Regions from separate parts of the Kluyvera sichuanensis genome, predicted to be linked through region 2. Evidence: predicted binding sites of a transcription regulator. Region 2 holds the regulator's gene; each other region holds the start of a gene.
What was found. Region 2 encodes CRP, which controls carbon source genes, mostly activating them, when cyclic AMP is high. Its sites were predicted from a motif close to ATGTGANNNNNNTCACAT; they were not measured.
Positions count from the first base shown of each region.

Region 1: a site for CRP is predicted at 2,633-2,650, ahead of AB2B48_RS06285 (sugar transporter). Genes of this name have one in related genera too.
Region 3: a site for CRP is predicted at 2,929-2,946, ahead of AB2B48_RS00855 (PTS mannitol transporter subunit IICBA). Genes of this name have one in related genera too.

Region 1 is NZ_CP162271.1:1,262,305-1,268,431, forward strand. Features, by position in the region: gene AB2B48_RS06265 (SLC13 family permease) at 1-794, shown strand, start outside; gene AB2B48_RS06270 (DUF1778 domain-containing protein) at 973-1,239, shown strand; gene AB2B48_RS06275 (GNAT family N-acetyltransferase) at 1,227-1,712, shown strand; gene AB2B48_RS06280 (PhzF family phenazine biosynthesis protein) at 1,737-2,525, opposite strand; gene AB2B48_RS06285 (sugar transporter) at 2,727-3,926, shown strand; gene AB2B48_RS06290 (MarC family NAAT transporter) at 4,006-4,674, opposite strand; gene marR (multiple antibiotic resistance transcriptional regulator MarR) at 4,904-5,338, shown strand; gene marA (MDR efflux pump AcrAB transcriptional activator MarA) at 5,359-5,742, shown strand; gene marB (multiple antibiotic resistance protein MarB) at 5,773-5,985, shown strand; gene eamA (O-acetylserine/cysteine exporter) at 6,025-6,127, opposite strand, start outside.
Region 2 is NZ_CP162271.1:3,292,821-3,298,947, reverse strand. Features, by position in the region: gene AB2B48_RS15995 (bifunctional acetylornithine/succinyldiaminopimelate transaminase) at 1-382, shown strand, start outside; gene AB2B48_RS15990 (YccS/YhfK family putative transporter) at 375-2,450, opposite strand; gene crp (cAMP-activated global transcriptional regulator CRP) at 2,505-3,137, opposite strand; gene AB2B48_RS15980 (OsmC family protein) at 3,442-3,846, shown strand; gene AB2B48_RS15975 (phosphoribulokinase) at 3,943-4,806, opposite strand; gene AB2B48_RS15970 (YheU family protein) at 4,872-5,090, opposite strand; gene AB2B48_RS15965 (hydrolase) at 5,087-6,109, opposite strand.
Region 3 is NZ_CP162271.1:171,211-177,337, reverse strand. Features, by position in the region: gene bioB (biotin synthase BioB) at 1-705, opposite strand, end outside; gene bioA (adenosylmethionine--8-amino-7-oxononanoate transaminase) at 789-2,078, shown strand; gene AB2B48_RS00860 (kinase inhibitor) at 2,149-2,625, shown strand; gene AB2B48_RS00855 (PTS mannitol transporter subunit IICBA) at 3,086-5,071, shown strand; gene AB2B48_RS00850 (mannitol-1-phosphate 5-dehydrogenase) at 5,126-6,127, shown strand, end outside.

The sequences.
Region 1 (6,127 bases), 2.0 Mb from region 2:
TCTCCGTACTGCAGGCGTCGGGAATTAACCAGGAAATTTCGATGATGAAATTCGCCCTGGTGAACCTGGTGATGTCCGCAGCCTATTTTGCCTGGAGCCTGATTGCATACCGATTTTTGCCCAATCATCCGATTGCCGACGCGGCAGATGAAAGTGCAGCGGCGCTGGAAGATGAGGCATCGACCCTCCCCGCATGGAAAGAGAAATGCACCGTGGGGGCGTTCTTCTTCAGCGTAATTGGCATGATGCTGATGAGCACCTTGGGTGATATTGCCTATATTGCACCCGGCTTAGCAGGCGCGTTTCTGCTCTTTATTGGCGTACTCGACTTTAAAGAGGTCCGTGACCACATGGGCGCGCCGGTGATCATCATGACCGCCTGCGTCATTGGGGTCGCCGATGCGCTTGCCGGTACCGGGGTGACGGCGATGATTGGTAATGCCGTTGCTGGCGTGCTGGGCACCAGCGTTTCGCCATTCATTTTCATTCTTATCCTGGCCTTGCTGACCAGCACCTGCGCGACCTTTACCGGGTCAACCATCGGCTCGATTTTTATCTTTGGGCCCATCGGCATCGCGGCCTGCACCGGGCTAGGGCTAAACCCAACGGCGGCGGCCATTGCGATCACGATATCCGGCTGGAACGGTGGCTATATGCCGATTGACGGTATGCCAGCCATGATAATGGGCATGGGGAAATATAAAATGTCGGAGTTTTGGCTCTTCACGATTCCGATGTACCTGATTCGCATTCTGGCGCTGTGCGCGGGCGCCATCTTTATCTTCCCGGTATAGCGATTTAGTGAAGCAAGAGCCCGGTGCATTGCACCCATTTAGTGGGACTCTCAAATCAGAGAGTCCCATATCCAGACGTAATTAGGGTTGCTGCCTATAACGAGAACTTGATGTATAGCGTTTGCTATACATCGTCATTGTGCTACTCTGTAAAGCAAATGCTATACGGAGGTGTTTCATGAAATCAGATGTTCAACTCAACCTTAGGGCCAAAGAATCCCAGCGAGCACTTATTGATGCTGCTGCGGATATCCTTCACAAATCACGTACAGATTTCATTCTGGAAATGGCCTGTAAGGCTGCCGAAGATGTTATTCTCGACCGCCGCGTCTTCAATTTTAACGATGAGCAATACGCAGAGTTCATCGATATGATTGATGCACCGGTCACCGCTGATCCCGTTATCGAAAAACTGCTGGCAAGGAAACCGCAGTGGGACGTGTAACAGCACCAGAACCTTTATCCACCTTTCACCAGACCGCAGAGTTTGTCAGCGGTGAAGCCGTGCTTGATGACTGGTTAAAGCAAAGGGGCGTCAAAAATCAGGCTCTCGGAGCGGCCAGAACGTTTGTGGTTTGTAAGAAGGATACGAAACAAATAGCCGGCTTTTATTCTCTGGCCACCGGGAGCGTCAACCATACAGAAGCGACAGGCAGCCTTCGGCGTAACATGCCAGATCCCATTCCTGTCATTATACTTGCCCGTCTGGCTGTCGATGTCTCGTTCCGTGGAAATGGGCTTGGTGCTGATTTACTGCATGACGCAGTGCTTCGTTGCTATCGGGTAGCCGAGAATATTGGTGTTCGTGCAATTATGGTTCACGCGCTTACGGAAGAAGCCAAAAACTTCTATATTCATCATGGCTTCAAACCATCACAAACTCAGCAGCGGACATTGTTCCTGAAACTTCCTCAATAGGAGGTGAAGACCAATGAGGCTAGCTTAATCCAGCAGCACTTTCCCTTGTAAATAAGTTCTCGCCACCCCGCTCATCAATACCCGCTCACCCACCCATTCACAGCGTACATCCCCACCGCGCGCGGATACCTGACGCGCCAGCATTCGGGTTTTACCGAGCTTTTCGCCCCAGTACGGAATTAACATGGTGTGTGCGGAGCCGGTGACCGGGTCTTCCCATACCGCTTCACCCGGTGAGAAGAAGCGGCTAACAAAATCATAATCACCGTCGCCCGCAGCGGTGACGGACACTTTATGTTCACCGGGGATCATGGCGCTGATATTGGGTTTCAGCGCTTCAACCTGCTGCCGGTTTTCCAGCTCAATCACCCAGGCGCGGCCTTTGCGGGCATTCAGGTAGTGGGTAATACCCAGCGCATGCAGCATGTCCGCAGGAGGCGTGGCGTTCTGGGTGGCACCAGCAGGGAAATCCAGCGTGAGCCATTCGTCGCGGCGCGAGACGGTTAAGCGGCCGGACAAGGTGTCGAAATGGACGCGTTCATCAGGGTAATGAAGGTGCTGAAACACCACGTGAGCGCTGGCAAGCGTCGCGTGGCCACAGAGGTTAACTTCATTTTGGGTGGTAAACCAGCGCAGGGCAAAACCACCGTGCTGCTTAACAATAAACGCCGTTTCCGATTGATTATGCTGACGGGCCATTTTCAACAACGTCTCATCGGGCAACCAGTCGTCAAGCAGACAAACCGCCGCCGCGTTACCACCGAAAGCATGGTCGCTGAAGGCATCAACCATATAAAAATCAATCTCGTGCATGCGGATCCCCTGAATCATATGTGCGAGATAGCAAACTGACATAAAAAATGAATACCGGCAACTCGCTTTCTGGCGCTAAAAAGTGACACCGTCACACAATTATAAAAATGAGAGGTTAATCACAAAATAATTGTATTTGTCGCAAAAATCGCTTTAAGATCGCTTATCTGTTCCTTTCTTTAACGCTCCCGGTGCATTTTTATGACAACAAACACGGTCTCTCGTCGGATCGCGTGGCTTCGGGTAGTCACGCTGGCTATCGCTGCTTTTATCTTCAATACCACTGAATTCGTCCCGGTTGGGCTGCTCTCCGACATCGCCAGCAGTTTTGGCATGCAGACAGCGCAGGTCGGGATCATGCTGACCATCTACGCCTGGGTGGTCGCGCTGATGTCGCTGCCGTTTATGCTGCTGACCAGCCAGATGGAACGGCGTAAATTGCTGATCGGGCTTTTTATTCTGTTCATTGCCAGCCACGTGCTGTCGTTCCTCGCGTGGAACTTCACCGTACTGGTGATAAGCCGAATCGGAATTGCTTTTGCCCATGCGGTGTTCTGGTCAATTACCGCCTCTCTGGCGATTCGTATGGCACCTGCCGGTAAGCGCGCACAAGCGCTGAGCCTGATTGCGACCGGCACGGCGTTGGCAATGGTCTTCGGCATTCCGATTGGTCGTATCGTGGGGCAATACTTCGGCTGGCGAACCACCTTCTTCGCCATCGGCGTGGGTGCGCTCATCACCATGCTGGCGCTGATTAAGCTGCTGCCTAAGCTGCCGAGTGAACATTCCGGTTCGCTGAAAAGCCTGCCGGTGCTGTTCCGTCGTCCGGCGCTGATGAGCATCTATCTGCTGACCGTGGTGGTGGTGACCGCCCATTACACCGCCTACAGCTATATTGAACCCTTTGTGCAGACGGTGGCTGGGCTGAGCGGCAACTTTGCCACCATTCTGCTGCTGGTGCTGGGCGGCGCGGGGATTATCGGTAGCATTATCTTCAGTAAGCTCGGCAATAAACATTCGTCAGGGTTGATCAACGGTGCCATTGGCCTGCTGCTGGTCTGCCTGCTGTTGCTGCTTCCCGCCGCGCAGGATGCCACTCACCTCGCCGTGCTCAGCATCTTCTGGGGTATTGCCATTATGGTGATCGGTCTGGGAATGCAGGTGAAAGTGCTGGCGCTGGCGCCGGATGCCACCGACGTAGCAATGTCGCTGTTCTCCGGGATTTTCAATATCGGGATTGGTGCCGGGGCGCTGCTGGGTAGCCAGATAAGCACCCATCTGTCGATGTCATCTATCGGCTATGTGGGTGCGGCACCGGCGCTGGCGGCGCTTGTCTGGTCGGTGATGATTTTCCGCCGCTGGCCATCGGCATCGTTAGAGGAACAGGCGCATCAGCATTGATGTGCTTCCCGGCGTCGCTGCGCTTGGCCGGGCTACGTTCAGATTGGTAGCCCGGCCGAGCGCAGCGACGCCGGGAACCTTACGCGTGATAGGTCGTAATAATTTCCAGCACGCCGTTAATAATAAACTGCACGCCCATACACACCAGCAGGAAGCCCATCAGACGGGAAATCGCTTCAATCCCCCCTTTCCCGACCAGACGCATAATCGCCCCTGAGCTACGTAAGCATCCCCACAAGATAATGCCCACCAGCGCAAAGATAATCGGCGGCGCGACCAGAATCACCCAGTCAGGGAAATTCGCCCCGTGCTTAACCGTCGATGCAGAACTGATGATCATCGCAATCGTCCCTGGGCCTGCGGTGCTAGGCATGGCAAGCGGGACAAAGGCGATGTTCGCCGTCGGTTCGTCTTCCAGTTCTTCTGATTTGCTGCGCGCTTCCGGCGAGTCATGCGCCTTCTGCTGCGGGAACAGCATGCGGAAACCGATAAAGGCCACGATCAGCCCACCGGCAATACGCAGCCCAGGTATTGATATACCGAATGTATTCATCACCACCTGGCCCGCATAATAGGCCACCATCATGATAGCGAAGACGTACACCGAGGCCATCAGCGACTGCCGGTTACGCTCTGCGTTGTTCATATTGCCGGAGAGCCCAAGGAACAGCGCCACGGTCGTTAAAGGGTTAGCCAGCGGCAGCAATACCACCAGCCCAAGCCCTATTGCCTGAATAAGTTCCTTCATAAGCGTCCCAAAATCCTGTCTGTTTAACGAAAAATAACATGCTGTACACCAGGCCATTCCTCACCAGCGCAGCATATCTGGCTTCGGGCAGGTTAAGTACAGGATATCCTATTTGTGGCTGTCTGAACCGTTTTAGCAATTCGTGGCATCACTCAATCCATTCAGTTGACTTATGATTGCGTGAGAAATAATATCCACCGCAACTAAAGTACTTGCCAGGGCAACCATTGTGAACAGCACAAGCAATCTCTTCAATGAAATGATTCCACTTGGGCACCTGATTCACATGGTTAACCAGAAAAAAGATCGCTTACTCAACGAGCATTTATCGCCAGAAGAGATTACCGCCTCGCAATTCAGAGTGCTTTGCTCTATCCGTTGCCAGGGCAGTATCACCCCCGTGGAGTTGAAAAAGACCCTTTCGGTGGATCTGGGCGCGCTCACCCGCATGCTTGATCGTTTGTTGTGTCGGGGCTGGATAGCCCGGTTACCCAATCCAAATGACAAACGTGGGGTATTGATTCAGCTGACGCCAGAAGGCGCAGCCATTTGTGAACAATGCCACCTGCTCGTTGGGCAAAACCTGCACCAGGAATTAACAAAAAACTTAACGGCAAATGAAGTTGCGACGCTCGAACTTCTCCTTAAAAAAATATTGCCGTAAACAGAAGAAGAGGTAAGACGATGTCCAGACGTAACACTGACGCTATTACTATTCATAGCATTTTGGACTGGATCGAAGATAACCTGGAATCCCCTCTGTCACTTGAGAAAGTGTCTGAGCGTTCCGGTTACTCAAAATGGCACCTGCAGCGGATGTTCAAAAAAGAGACCGGTCATTCATTAGGTCAGTACATTCGCACCCGTAAACTGACGGAAATCGCCCAGAAGTTAAAAGAAGGCAACGAGCCGATTCTCTATCTGGCCGAACGTTACGGTTTTGAATCGCAGCAGACGCTGACGCGGACGTTTAAAAACTACTTTGATGTGCCACCGCACAAGTACCGCGTGACCAATATGCGCGAGGATTCTCGCTACCTGTTCCCTATTAATCACTGTGTCTGTTAATCGCCTGCAAAAAGACGTATCGAGGAAATAATGAAACTGTTCGCTGCCGTTGCTTTCGTCGCCCTGACGATGGCCGCAAGCGCAAGCTATGCGGAACAACTACCGGCACAAAATCACGCCCATCAGGACATGCTGATGCCATCTGCCAGCAACCAGTCGCCGTTTGATTTTAATCATATGGCCGCCGGTAGCGATAAATCAGATGAACTGGGCGTACCGTACTACAACGATAAAAATCGCTAAACGTTATTGCCCCGCTTCGGCGGGGCTTTTTTTATCCCGTTATCCCCTCACCGCCCGACGCAACCCCGGAATACGCAGGCCAAAGACGTTGATCAGCAACCCGGCCATAATCAGCAACGCCCCTGCCAGTTGCATCACCGAC
Region 2 (6,127 bases):
CTCACACGGCTCCACCTACGGCGGTAACCCGCTGGCCTGTGCGGTAGCGGGTGCGGCATTCGATATTATCAACACCCCAGAAGTGCTGAACGGCGTAAATGCCAAACGCGAGCGCTTTGTGCAGCATCTGCAGCAGATCAACGCGAAGTACGATGTCTTTAGCGATGTGCGCGGTATGGGGTTGCTGATTGGCGCGGCGCTGAACGAGAAATACAAAGGCCGGGCGCGTGATTTCCTCTACGCGGCGGCGGACGTTGGCGTGATGGTACTGAACGCAGGGCCGGATGTGATGCGCTTTGCGCCATCGCTGGTGGTGGAAGAGGCGGATATCGACGAAGGGATGCAGCGCTTCGCTCAGGCGGTCGCTAAAATCGTTAGCTAGCCCGTCGTTTTAACCAGCCGCCATGACGGGGGCGCTGTCGCCAGGCCACCGACGAGATGGTGTGCATGGTGCTCAGATGCCCCAGAATACGCTGAAGATGCTGTTCCATGGTGCTTAACGGCCCGTGGGACAGCGCGTCCGGCGACTCCATAATATTCACTTCACCGCTACTTCCCGCCTCATCGTACTCCAGACGCTGCTGACAGCGCTGAAGGGCAACCTCACAGGATTCCAGATACTGCTGCGCCAGATCCGGCGTCAGCATATTGTGCTCGCGCGCCAGCGTGGTCATGGCATTAATGTGCTCGACGATAAACTGACTATGGGTGACCCACAGCTTCATATCTGCCAGATAACGCGAGTTGAAGCCCGGCTCCTGCATGGCCTGATTCAGCGTGTTGAAGAGCGTGTTGTGTGCCTGGTTGACGCGCATCCGCTGGTAGGCAAGCTTCGGTGCCTGCGGGTCGGGGCTTAAGATGAGACGAATGGCCTCCTGGTCTGCCTCCAGCGCCGCCTGAGCGTTTTGCCGCAGCTGGCCGCTTTGCCACTGTGGCCAGAGCCAGATCATGCCGCCAAAGGCAATCAGGCAGCCGATGATGGTGTCGATAAAGCGGGCGACGATGAACTGCTCGCCGTTCAGCGTCAGAATCTGCAGGGTATACACGGCAGTGATAGTAAAGCCAACGGTGGCCCAGCCGTAGTGGCGACGGATGATCAGGTAACTCCCCAGCGTGACGATAAGCATGCCTGTCAGCGCCAGCCCTTCCGGCGCATGGAAGTGCAGGACGACGGCGGCAATCACCAGCCCCGCCAGCGTGCCCGCCGCGCGGTGGAATATACGTACGCGGGTTGCGCCGTAGCCGTTCTGCGTGACCAGCAGCACCGTCATCAGGATCCAGTAAGGCTTCGGTAGGTGCAGCGCTGCGCCCATCAGGCTGGCGATGCTCAGCATCACGCTGAGCCGGGCGGCGTTGCGCAGGGCCGGGGATTTCAGCGACAGGTAGTTTTTAAGCGCCGGGAATAGCGGCAGGCGGCGCTGTTTATCGGCCATCAGGTCACGCGGGTAGAGCGGTCGCTGGGAGCGCAGCACGCGGGCGATACGGCTGAAGTGCCAGGCGCAGAACTGGCCGACCGGGTTATCCGGATGCTGGTCGGCAATTTTTTCCAGCGCGCCGATCTGCTTATCCATATTGAAGCGAGTCGGGTAGCGGTGATAGAGAATATCGTCTGCCAGTACCCTCAGGCGTGCCGCGACGGTCTGGGCGTTCCAGCGGATCACCGCTTCGGCGTGGCTGCGTTCAACCAGCTTTTGTACCTCTTCCGGTTGGTGCAGGCTGACGGAGATATGCTCCTGTAAATCGAGCCCCACCTGGAAGGCGCGCAGCAGGCGCTTGTAGTCGTTGTGCTGGTTAGCCGCAAGCATGTGCAACTGCTGATAGCATTGGGAAATCAGATCCACCACTTTCTGCTGGCGAGTCAGCAGCGGCGGCAGCGCGGTGCTCGGGTCGGTGTGCTGGGTCAGCAGGCTATATTTAGCCTCGCAGTATTCGGCAAGCTGGCGATAGAGCAGGCTCAGCGATTCCCGCAGCGGCTGTTCGCGCCACATCCAGAACCACCACCAGTTAAACAGCCCGTACCAGAGCGTGCCCAGCGCGTAGAGCAGCAATGGCTCCCAGATGGGCATATTACCCGCCAGGCTTAGGGTAAAGATGGAAGCAATCAGCGAGGCAGGCAGCAGCCGCCCGTGCAGCGCGCTGATTTCCGCCGTGACGCCCAGCAGCAGCGCCAGCCCGGTGAGAATCAACGGTAGGGAAATGTCGTGTTCCAGCAGCAGCTGTACGGCAAGGCTACAGCCAGCAAACAGGCAGCCGCCAATAATCAGGCGCTTAAAAAAGCGTTTATGCGGCGTGTCGAGGCCAGCGATATTGCAGCAGGCGGGCACTAAGGAGAACAGCAGACCTTGCTGGAGGTGGCCGAGAAGCAGCCCGATGGCAACCGGCAGGCATAACACCAGCGTTTGCCGCAGTGCATAGTTGACTTCCGGGTGGTAAATCAGCCTGCGCCACATAGGGGGAAAACAAAAATGGCGTATTGCTTTCACAATACGCCATTTTGGGCCGGATTAGCGGGTACCGTAAACGACAATGGTTTTGCCGTGCGCGGAGATCAGGTTCTGATCTTCCAGCATTTTCAGAATACGGCCCACGGTTTCACGGGAGCAGCCAACGATCTGACCGATTTCCTGACGGGTGATTTTAATCTGCATACCGTCTGGGTGGGTCATCGCATCAGGCTGTTTTGCCAGGTTCAGCAGGGTCTGTGCGATACGACCGGTAACGTCCAGGAAGGCCAGGTTACCGACTTTTTCGGAAGTGACCTGCAGACGACGCGCCATCTGAGAAGAGAGACGCATCAGAATGTCCGGGTTAACCTGGATCAGCTGACGGAATTTTTTATAAGAGATTTCAGCAACTTCACAAGCGGTTTTTGCTCGTACCCATGCGCTGCGTTCCTGGCCTTCTTCGAACAGACCCAGCTCGCCGATAAAATCGCCCTGGTTGAGGTAAGAGAGGATCATCTCTTTGCCTTCTTCGTCCTTGATGAGTACAGCCACGGAGCCTTTTACGATGTAATACAGCGTCTCTGCTTTTTCACCCTGGTGAATCAGCGTGCTCTTCGATGGGTACTTATGAATATGGCAATGAGACAAGAACCATTCGAGAGTAGGGTCTGTTTGCGGTTTGCCAAGCACCATGCGCGGTTATCCTCTGTTATAAGCTCTTCCCAGCGGCAAAAACATTGCAGCCACTGGTTGCAATAGTATCCTTCCCGTTACCTGGGAAGTCGGCTGTCGAATAGGGTCGCAGCCTGTAATGTGATGTCCTCTGCATACATGCAGTACGTTTATGTATTACCGTAGCATCCTGACTGTTTTAGCATAGCTTTTGCCGTGTGTCTCCTGGTGTCTCGCTTCAGCATGACGTCGATCGCCTTCCATTGCGAGAATTGTTATGTGCGCGTAATCTGAGAAGAAAATTGCAACCTGGGAGTTAAATATTATGCAAGCGCGTGTGAAATGGGTTGAGGGGTTAACCTTCCTCGGTGAGTCAGCTTCAGGCCACCAAATTTTGATGGACGGTAACTCTGGCGATAAAGCGCCAAGCCCGATGGAAGTGGTGCTGATGGCCGCCGGCGGTTGCAGCGCGATTGACGTGGTCTCCATCCTGCAAAAAGGTCGCAATGACGTGACCGACTGCGAAGTGAAGCTCACCTCCGAGCGTCGTGAAGAAGCCCCGCGTCTGTTTACGCACATCAACCTGCACTTTATCGTCACCGGTAAAGCGTTGAAGGATGCGGCGGTATCGCGTGCGGTCGATCTCTCTGCTGAGAAATACTGCTCGGTTGCGCTGATGCTCGAAAAAGCGGTGAACATCACTCACTCTTACGAAGTGATTGAAGGCTGATTACATGCCAGACGTAGCCCGGCCGAACGTAGTAACGCCGGGGCCATTCCCGGCGTCGGTGCTCGCGCGCCTCGTCCGGGCTACCTGGTCTTGATGCTAGTTCCGACCTTCCATCAGACGCTGCACCAGCGGCGTCATGATTAATTCCATCGCCAGCCCCATCTTCCCACCGGGAACGACCAGCGTATTCATATGCGAGATAAATGAACCCTGCAACATGGCCAGTAGCCACGGGTAGTCGATGTGGTCGAGATTACGGAAGTGAATCACCACGAAACTCTCGTCCAGCGACGGAATGCTTTTGGCCGCAAATGGGTTAGAGGTGTCGACCGTCGGCACGCGCTGGAAGTTGATATGAGTGCGGGAGAACTGCGGGGTAATGAAGTTGATGTAGTCTTCCATCGACCGCACCACCGAATCCATCACTGCCTCACGAGAGTGACCGCGCTCGCTGGTGTCGCGGATCATCTTCTGAATCCACTCCAGGTTAACAATCGGTACCACGCCGACCAACAGATCAACATGGCGAGCCACATCGTGCTGCGGGGTAACGACGCCACCGTGCAGTCCTTCATAGAACAGCACATCGGTCGGTTCCGGCAGCGGCTGCCACGGCGTAAACGTACCGGGCACCTGGTTCCACGGCACCGCCTCGTCGTAGGTATGCAGGTATTTACGCGATTTCCCTTGCCCGTTCAGGCCGTAGTCGCGAAAGGTCTGTTCCAGCAGGCCAAAGTCGTTGGCATCCGGGCCGAAGTAGCTGATATGGCGGCCAAGGTCACGGGCCTTGCGGATAGCCATATCCATTTCCGGACGGGTATAGCGGTGAAAGCTGTCGCCTTCGACTTCCGCCGCGCGCAGGTTGAGCTGAGCAAAGATTTTACGAAACGCGAGGCTGGTGGTGGTGGTTCCTGCTCCGCTGGAGCCGGTAACGGCAATGACCGGATGTTTGGCAGACATGCGAATAACTCCCTGAACAGACGACAACGGAAGCGGGTAAAACGCTCCCTATCGTTAGAGTATAGTTAACCGCGAAATTGGTTACGGGGCATGATGTTGACGGTCTCGTGAAGCTCAGACCAGACCAGCACCGCTTCGCCTGTTTGTAGCTGGTGTTTGACGTCGGCGACCTTTTGCGCAAGTGAACGTTCATATTCACCATAATCAGTGCCTTCGCGCAAGACAAAGCTTTCAATCAGATTATCCAGCGTCTCCGGGTCGATATCCTGCCAGGGAATCATCATGCTTTTGCTCCTAGCCACGGCATCAGCCAGTCGGGGATGCGTTTTTCCAGCCACATTTCCGGGTGACGCAGGGTACCGCCGATAAACCCGACATGGCCGCCGTACTCAGTAAGCTGGTAGACGACGTTATCCGGCAACTCTTCCTGGGCAGGAATAGAGTGATGGTCCATAAACGGATCGTCTTTTGAGTGGATGATCAGCGTCGGCTTGGTGATTTTGCTTAAGATCGGCATCGCACTACATTGACGGTAGTAATCGATCGCGTCGGCGAAGCCGTGGATCTTCGAGGTGATCGAATCGTCGAACTCGCGGATGCGGCGCATGCTTTTCAGCTGACGCAGATCCACCGGCAGCGAGCCGGGATAGGCTTTAAGCTTACGGGCGGCGTTGCCTTTCAGCAGGTTCAGTAGGTAGCGCTGATAGACTCGCGAGAAGCCTTTATCCATATGGTAGCTGCAGGCTTCCAGCATAAATGGCGCGGAGACAATCACTGCCGCATCTATCGGCACGTCATCACCTTCTTTGGCCAGCAGGCAGGCCAGCATATTGCCGCCAAGCGAGTACCCGACCGCCGCCGTTGGTGCTTTACCATATTCACGCTGCAGCCAGTTCAGGAACCAGGTACCGTCTTCCGTTTCACCTGAGTGATAAATCCGGTTCAGGCGGTTCGGCTCACCGCTGCAGCCGCGAAAATGCATCACCACGCCCAGCCAGCCCTGTTCTTTCGCCGCGTTAATCAGGCCATGCGCGTACGGGCTGTGTAGGCTGCCCTCCAGACCATGAAACACCACCAGACGAGGCTTATGCAGCGCACCCGCCGGGTCTTCACTCCACGCTAAATCGACGAAGTCGCCGTCCGGCAACTCAAGGCGTTGCCAGTGCGGGGTGAATTGCAGTTTTCGACGAAGCAGCCGCGGCAGCATGGTCTGAAGATGACGGTTGCTGATACCGCGCATGGGGACGAAGTCCGCGCTGCTGGAGGTGTCGATACTGAGATCGTGGTGGGTTGTTTCAGTCATAACTCGGCGATGTTTACC
Region 3 (6,127 bases), 2.0 Mb from region 2:
GTTATCCGCCAGCGGCGTACCCTTCACCTTCACCAGCATGTTAATCGGCACGCTCTCCGGCGGCGTTGGCAGGTTAGCGAGCTGCAGCAACAGCCCGGCGCGGTCGGTGACGGTTTCACCGAGGCCTACAATGCCGCCGGAGCAGACTTTAATCCCGGCATCACGCACTTTATCCAGCGTGTCCAGGCGCTCCTGATAGCTGCGGGTGGTGATGATATTGCCGTAGAATTCCGGCGAGGTATCGAGGTTGTGGTTGTAATAATCCAGCCCCGCCGTCGCTAGCCGGCTCGCCTGGCTATCGGACAACGTGCCCAGCGTCATACAGGCTTCCAGCCCCATCTCTTTCACGCCCTGGACCATCTGCTCCAGGTACGGCATATCGCGATCGTTCGGGTTTTTCCACGCCGCGCCCATGCAGAAACGGGTCGAGCCCGCCAGCTTGGCTTTGCGCGCCGATTCCAGCACCTGCTCCACTTCCATCAGGCGTTCGGTTTCCAGCCCGGTTTTGTAGCGTGAGCTCTGCGGGCAGTATTTGCAGTCTTCCGGGCACGCGCCGGTTTTGATCGACAACAGCGTGCTCACCTGCACCTGCCGAGGGTCGAAGTGCTGGCGGTGAACCTGTTGAGCTTCAAACAGTAAATCGAGCAGCGGTTTATCGAAAAGAGCGGTGACCTGCGACATTGTCCAGCGTAAAGGGTTAGCCATTGGCTTCTCCGGGGTTTTGTTAATTTTCGGTTCGGTTTATACTCGTAAACCTAAAACTTTTCAAAATGGTTTACAAGTCGATTATGACAACGGACGATCTTGCCTTCGATAGCCGCCATATCTGGCATCCCTATACCTCAATGACTAAACCGCTGCCGGTCTACCCGGTAGTTTCCGCCGAGGGCTGCGAGCTGCACCTCGCCAGCGGCGAGCATCTGGTGGACGGTATGTCCTCGTGGTGGGCCGCCATTCACGGCTACAACCACCCACGTCTGAACGCGGCGATGAAGACGCAGATCGACCAGATGTCGCACGTGATGTTTGGCGGTATTACCCACCCTTCCGCCGTGGCGTTGTGCCGTAAACTGGTGGCGATGACCCCGGAGCCGCTGGAGTGCGTGTTCCTTGCTGACTCAGGTTCGGTGGCGGTGGAAGTGGCAATGAAAATGGCGTTGCAGTACTGGCAAGCCAAAGGCGAGTCGCGCCAGCGTTTCCTGACCTTCCGCAACGGCTATCACGGCGATACCTTTGGCGCGATGTCGGTGTGCGACCCGGATAACTCGATGCACAGCCTGTGGAAGGGCTACCTGCCGGAGAACCTCTTCGCGCCCGCGCCGCATAGCCGCTTTGACGGGGAGTTTGACGAGTACGATATGGTGGCCTTTGCTCGTCTGATGGCTGCGCATCGCCACGAGATTGCCGCCGTTATTCTTGAGCCTGTGGTTCAGGGCGCGGGCGGCATGCGGATGTACCATCCGGAGTGGCTCAAACGAATTCGTAAGATGTGCGATCGCGAAGGGATCCTGCTGATTGCCGATGAAATTGCCACCGGCTTTGGCCGTACCGGCAAGCTCTTTGCCTGCGATCATGCGGGCATCAGCGCCGATATTCTGTGTCTCGGAAAAGCGCTAACCGGCGGTACCATGACCCTCTCCGCCGCGATCACCACCCGTGAGGTTGCCGAGACCATCAGCAACGGTGAAGCGGGCTGCTTTATGCACGGCCCGACCTTTATGGGCAACCCGCTGGCCTGCGCCGTCGCCACTGAAAGCCTGGCGCTGCTGGAGAGCGGCGAGTGGCAAACGCAGGTGGCGGCAATTGAACGTCAGCTCAAGCGCGAACTCGCTCCGGCCGCCGACGCACCGCTGGTCGCCGATGTCCGCGTGCTGGGGGCCATTGGCGTCGTCGAGACGCGCTATCCGGTGAACCCGGCTCTGCTCCAGCGCTTCTTCGTCGAACAAGGGGTGTGGATCCGTCCGTTTGACCGCCTGATTTATCTGATGCCACCGTACCCTATTACGCCGCAGCAGCTGACGCGTCTGACGCGGGCGATATGTCTCGCGGTTGAGCAGGAAACATTTTTTATCCAATAAGCTGCGGTAATCTCCCCACGTTACCGCTACACTCCTTTGTTAATCAGTTGATTAACAAAGGAGGCAGTTGATGAAATTAGTCAGCCACGACCTGCGTGACGGTGAAAAGCTCCCTCATCGCCAGGTGTTCAACGGCATGGGCTACGATGGCGAAAACCTTTCTCCCCATCTGGCCTGGGAAGACGTTCCTGCGGGCACCAAAAGCTTTGTCGTAACCTGCTACGATCCGGATGCCCCAACCGGCTCCGGTTGGTGGCACTGGATCGTTGCCAATATTCCAGCCGACACCCGTGAACTGCCAACCGGTGCAGGCTCTGGTCTGGTCGGGTTACCGGCAGGCGCCCTGCAAACCCGTACCGACTTCGGTAAAGCGGGCTACGGCGGCGCGGCACCGCCAAAAGGCGAAACCCACCGTTATATCTTCACCGTCCATGCGATGGACGTTGAGAGCATTGACGTTGATGAAGGCGCCAGCGGCGCGATGGTCGGCTTCAACGTGCACTTCCATAGCCTCGGCAGCGCATCCATCACCGCTCTGTTCAGCTAATCGCCCCCTAATCCATTCACGCCCTGCCTGGGAAACCTCGCAGGGCTTTTTTGTCGCTGATGGCGGAGCGCTGTAATTTTCTAACGTAAACGCCTGTGCATAACAGGAAAGCGCAGGAGTGTGAGGGGAATGTAAATTTATCTTGTGAATTTGATCACAATTTAAAAACAAACACGCCAATAAAAAAGGTGATTTAAATCACAAAAAACAGGGCAGGAAAGGACATAATTTCGCTTTGTAGCCAACTTACAGCCACTTTATGTGACAACGATCACCAAAAGTGACCTGTTGATAGGGTGGTGAGAGTGATCAAGATCACAAACACCCCTCGGGGTACGCGAGACGAAAACGCCGTGATAGAGTCGATTTTGCATACTGAACGACTGGATGGTTTTTGGCGAAACCATCACAACTATGACGACGCGCAGCATCTAAGACGCGCACCACGAGGGGTGTTTTTATGTTATCACCAGATATCAAGGTCAAGGTACAGAATTTTGGCCGCTTCCTCAGCAATATGGTGATGCCCAATATTGGCGCATTCATTGCCTGGGGTTTGATTACTGCACTGTTTATTCCCACCGGATGGCTCCCTAACGAGACGTTAGCCAAACTGGTCGGCCCGATGATCACCTATCTGCTGCCGCTGTTAATCGGTTATACCGGCGGCCGTCTTATCGGCGGCGAGCGCGGCGGCGTGGTCGGTGCCATTACTACCATGGGTGTTATCGTTGGCGCCGATATGCCAATGTTTATGGGCGCAATGATTGCTGGTCCACTGGGCGGCTGGGCAATTAAACGCTTCGACCGCTGGGTTGACGGCAAAATCAAAAGCGGCTTTGAGATGCTGGTGAACAACTTCTCAGCCGGTATCATCGGCATGCTGTTGGCGATGCTCGCCTTCCTGGCGATTGGCCCGATGGTTGAGTTGCTCTCTAAAGCGCTGGCAACCGGCGTTAACGTCATGGTGCAGAACAACCTGCTGCCGTTGACCTCTATCTTTGTTGAACCGGCAAAAATTCTGTTCCTCAACAATGCGATTAACCACGGTATCTTCTCACCGCTGGGCATTCAGCAGGCCACCGAAACCGGTAAATCTATCTTCTTCCTGATTGAAGCGAACCCAGGCCCAGGCCTCGGCGTGCTGCTGGCGTACATGTTCTTTGGTAAAGGCAGCGCCAAGCAGTCTGCAGGCGGTGCGGCGATTATTCACTTCTTCGGCGGTATCCACGAAATCTACTTCCCGTACGTGCTGATGAACCCACGTCTGCTGCTGGCGGTGATTCTGGGCGGCATGACCGGCGTCTTTACCCTGACGCTGTTCAACGCTGGCCTGGTCTCCCCGGCTTCTCCTGGCTCTATCTTTGCCGTGCTGCTGATGACGCCGAAGGCTTCTATTATTGGCGTGGTGCTGTCAATTCTGGCCTCAACGCTGGTCTCTTTCCTGACCGCCTCCATGTTGCTGAAACGCGTTCGCGTTGGCGATGAAGAGAGCAACGGTCTGGCCGAAGCCACCCGTCGCATGCAGAGCCTGAAGCAGCAGTCTAAATCCGGCGGTAAATCCTCCGGCGAACTGCCGCAGCCAGCGATGCGTAGCGAAACGCTCGACCTGTCTAAAGATCTGCACCACGTGCGTAAAATCATCGTGGCGTGCGATGCGGGTATGGGCTCCAGCGCACTGGGCGCAGGCGTGCTGCGTAAAAAGGTGAAAGATGCGGGCCTGACCCACATTTCGGTGAGCAACTGCGCCATTAACAGCCTGCCTGACGACGTTGACCTGGTGATTACCCATCAGGACTTAACCGAACGCGCCATGCGCTTTGCGCCACAGGCGATGCACATGTCGCTCTCCAACTTCCTTGATAGCGGCCTGTATACCGACCTGACCACCCGTCTGCTGGCAGCTAAACTGCCTGCCGCCGCGAACGATGGCCGTCTCATTAACCAGACGATTATCGCGGCGAACGATGACGCTTTTGACGGCACCGAGCGCGATGAGAATCTGTTTAAGCTCAGCGCGGACAACATTTTCCTCAACCTGACCGCTGAAAATAAGGCTCAGGCTATCCGCTTTGCCGGTGAGATGCTGGTCTCCGGCGGCTACGTTGAGCCGGACTATGTGGATGCCATGCTGGCGCGTGAAGCGCTGACCACCACTTACCTGGGAGAATCCATCGCGGTGCCGCACGGTACCGTAGAAGCCAAAGACCGCGTGCTGCGCACCGGGATTGTCATTTGCCAGTACCCAGAAGGCGTTCGATTCGGCGATGAGCCGGACGATATTGCCCGCCTGGTTATCGGCATTGCCGCCCGCAACAACGAGCACGTACAGGTTATCGCCCGCTTAGCAAACGCCCTGGATGATAAAGACGTGATTGAGCGTCTGACGCAAACCAGCAGCGTGCAGGAAATTCTACAAATCCTGTCCGGCGAACAAGCAGCATAAGGCTTCAGGGGCGAGCCGCCCCTGACATGGAAAGTTTTTCTCGAGGTCAGATTTATGAAAGCGATTCATTTTGGTGCAGGGAATATTGGTCGGGGATTTATCGGTAAATTGCTGGCCGATGCCCAGGCAGAGTTAACCTTTGCCGACGTTAACCAGCCGCTGGTCGATCAGTTGGCGCATCAGCAGCACTATCAGGTCAACGTGGTGGGTGAAAATGCCCGCATCGAGCAGGTTAACCGCGTCAGCGCTATCCACAGCAACAGCCCGGATGCCATCCAGCAGATTGCTGAAGCCGACATCATCACCACCGCCGTGGGCCCACAGGTATTGAGCAAAATCGCCAGTACGCTGGCGCAGGGACTGATTGCCCGCCATGACAACGGTAATCATCAACCGATGAATATCATCGCCTGCGAGAATATGGTGCGCGGCACCAGCCAGCTCAAACAGCACGTGCTGCAGGCGATGCCCGCCGAGCTGCACGGCTGGGTGGAAGAACATATTGGATTCGTCGATTCTGCGGTAGACCGTATCGTACCGCCGGGTTCGGCGGCGAACGACGATCCGTTGGACGTGACCGTGGAAACCTTTAGCGAGTGGATTGTCGACAGCACGCAGTTCAAAGGCGCACTGCCGGAAATCGCCGGTATGGAGTCCACCAGCAATCTGATGGCCTATATCGAGCGTAAGCTGTTTACCCTCAATACCGGTCACGCCATCACCGCTTATCTTGGTCAACTGGCCGGGCATAAAACGATTCGCGATGCCATTCTGGACCCGGCCATTCGCGATGTGGTGAAAGGCGCGATGGTGGAGAGCGGCGATGTGCTGATCAAACGCTACGGCTTTAACCCTGAGCAGCATGCGGCCTATATCGAGAAGATCCTGACTCGCTTTGAAAACCCGTACCTGCATGACGACGTGGAGCGCGTGGGCCGTCAGCCGCTGCGCAAGCTCAGCGAAGGCGACCGTCTGATCAAGCCATTGCGCGGCACGCTGGAATACGGCCTGCCTCATAACAACCTGGTGATGGGCATTGCGGCAGCGTTAAGCTAT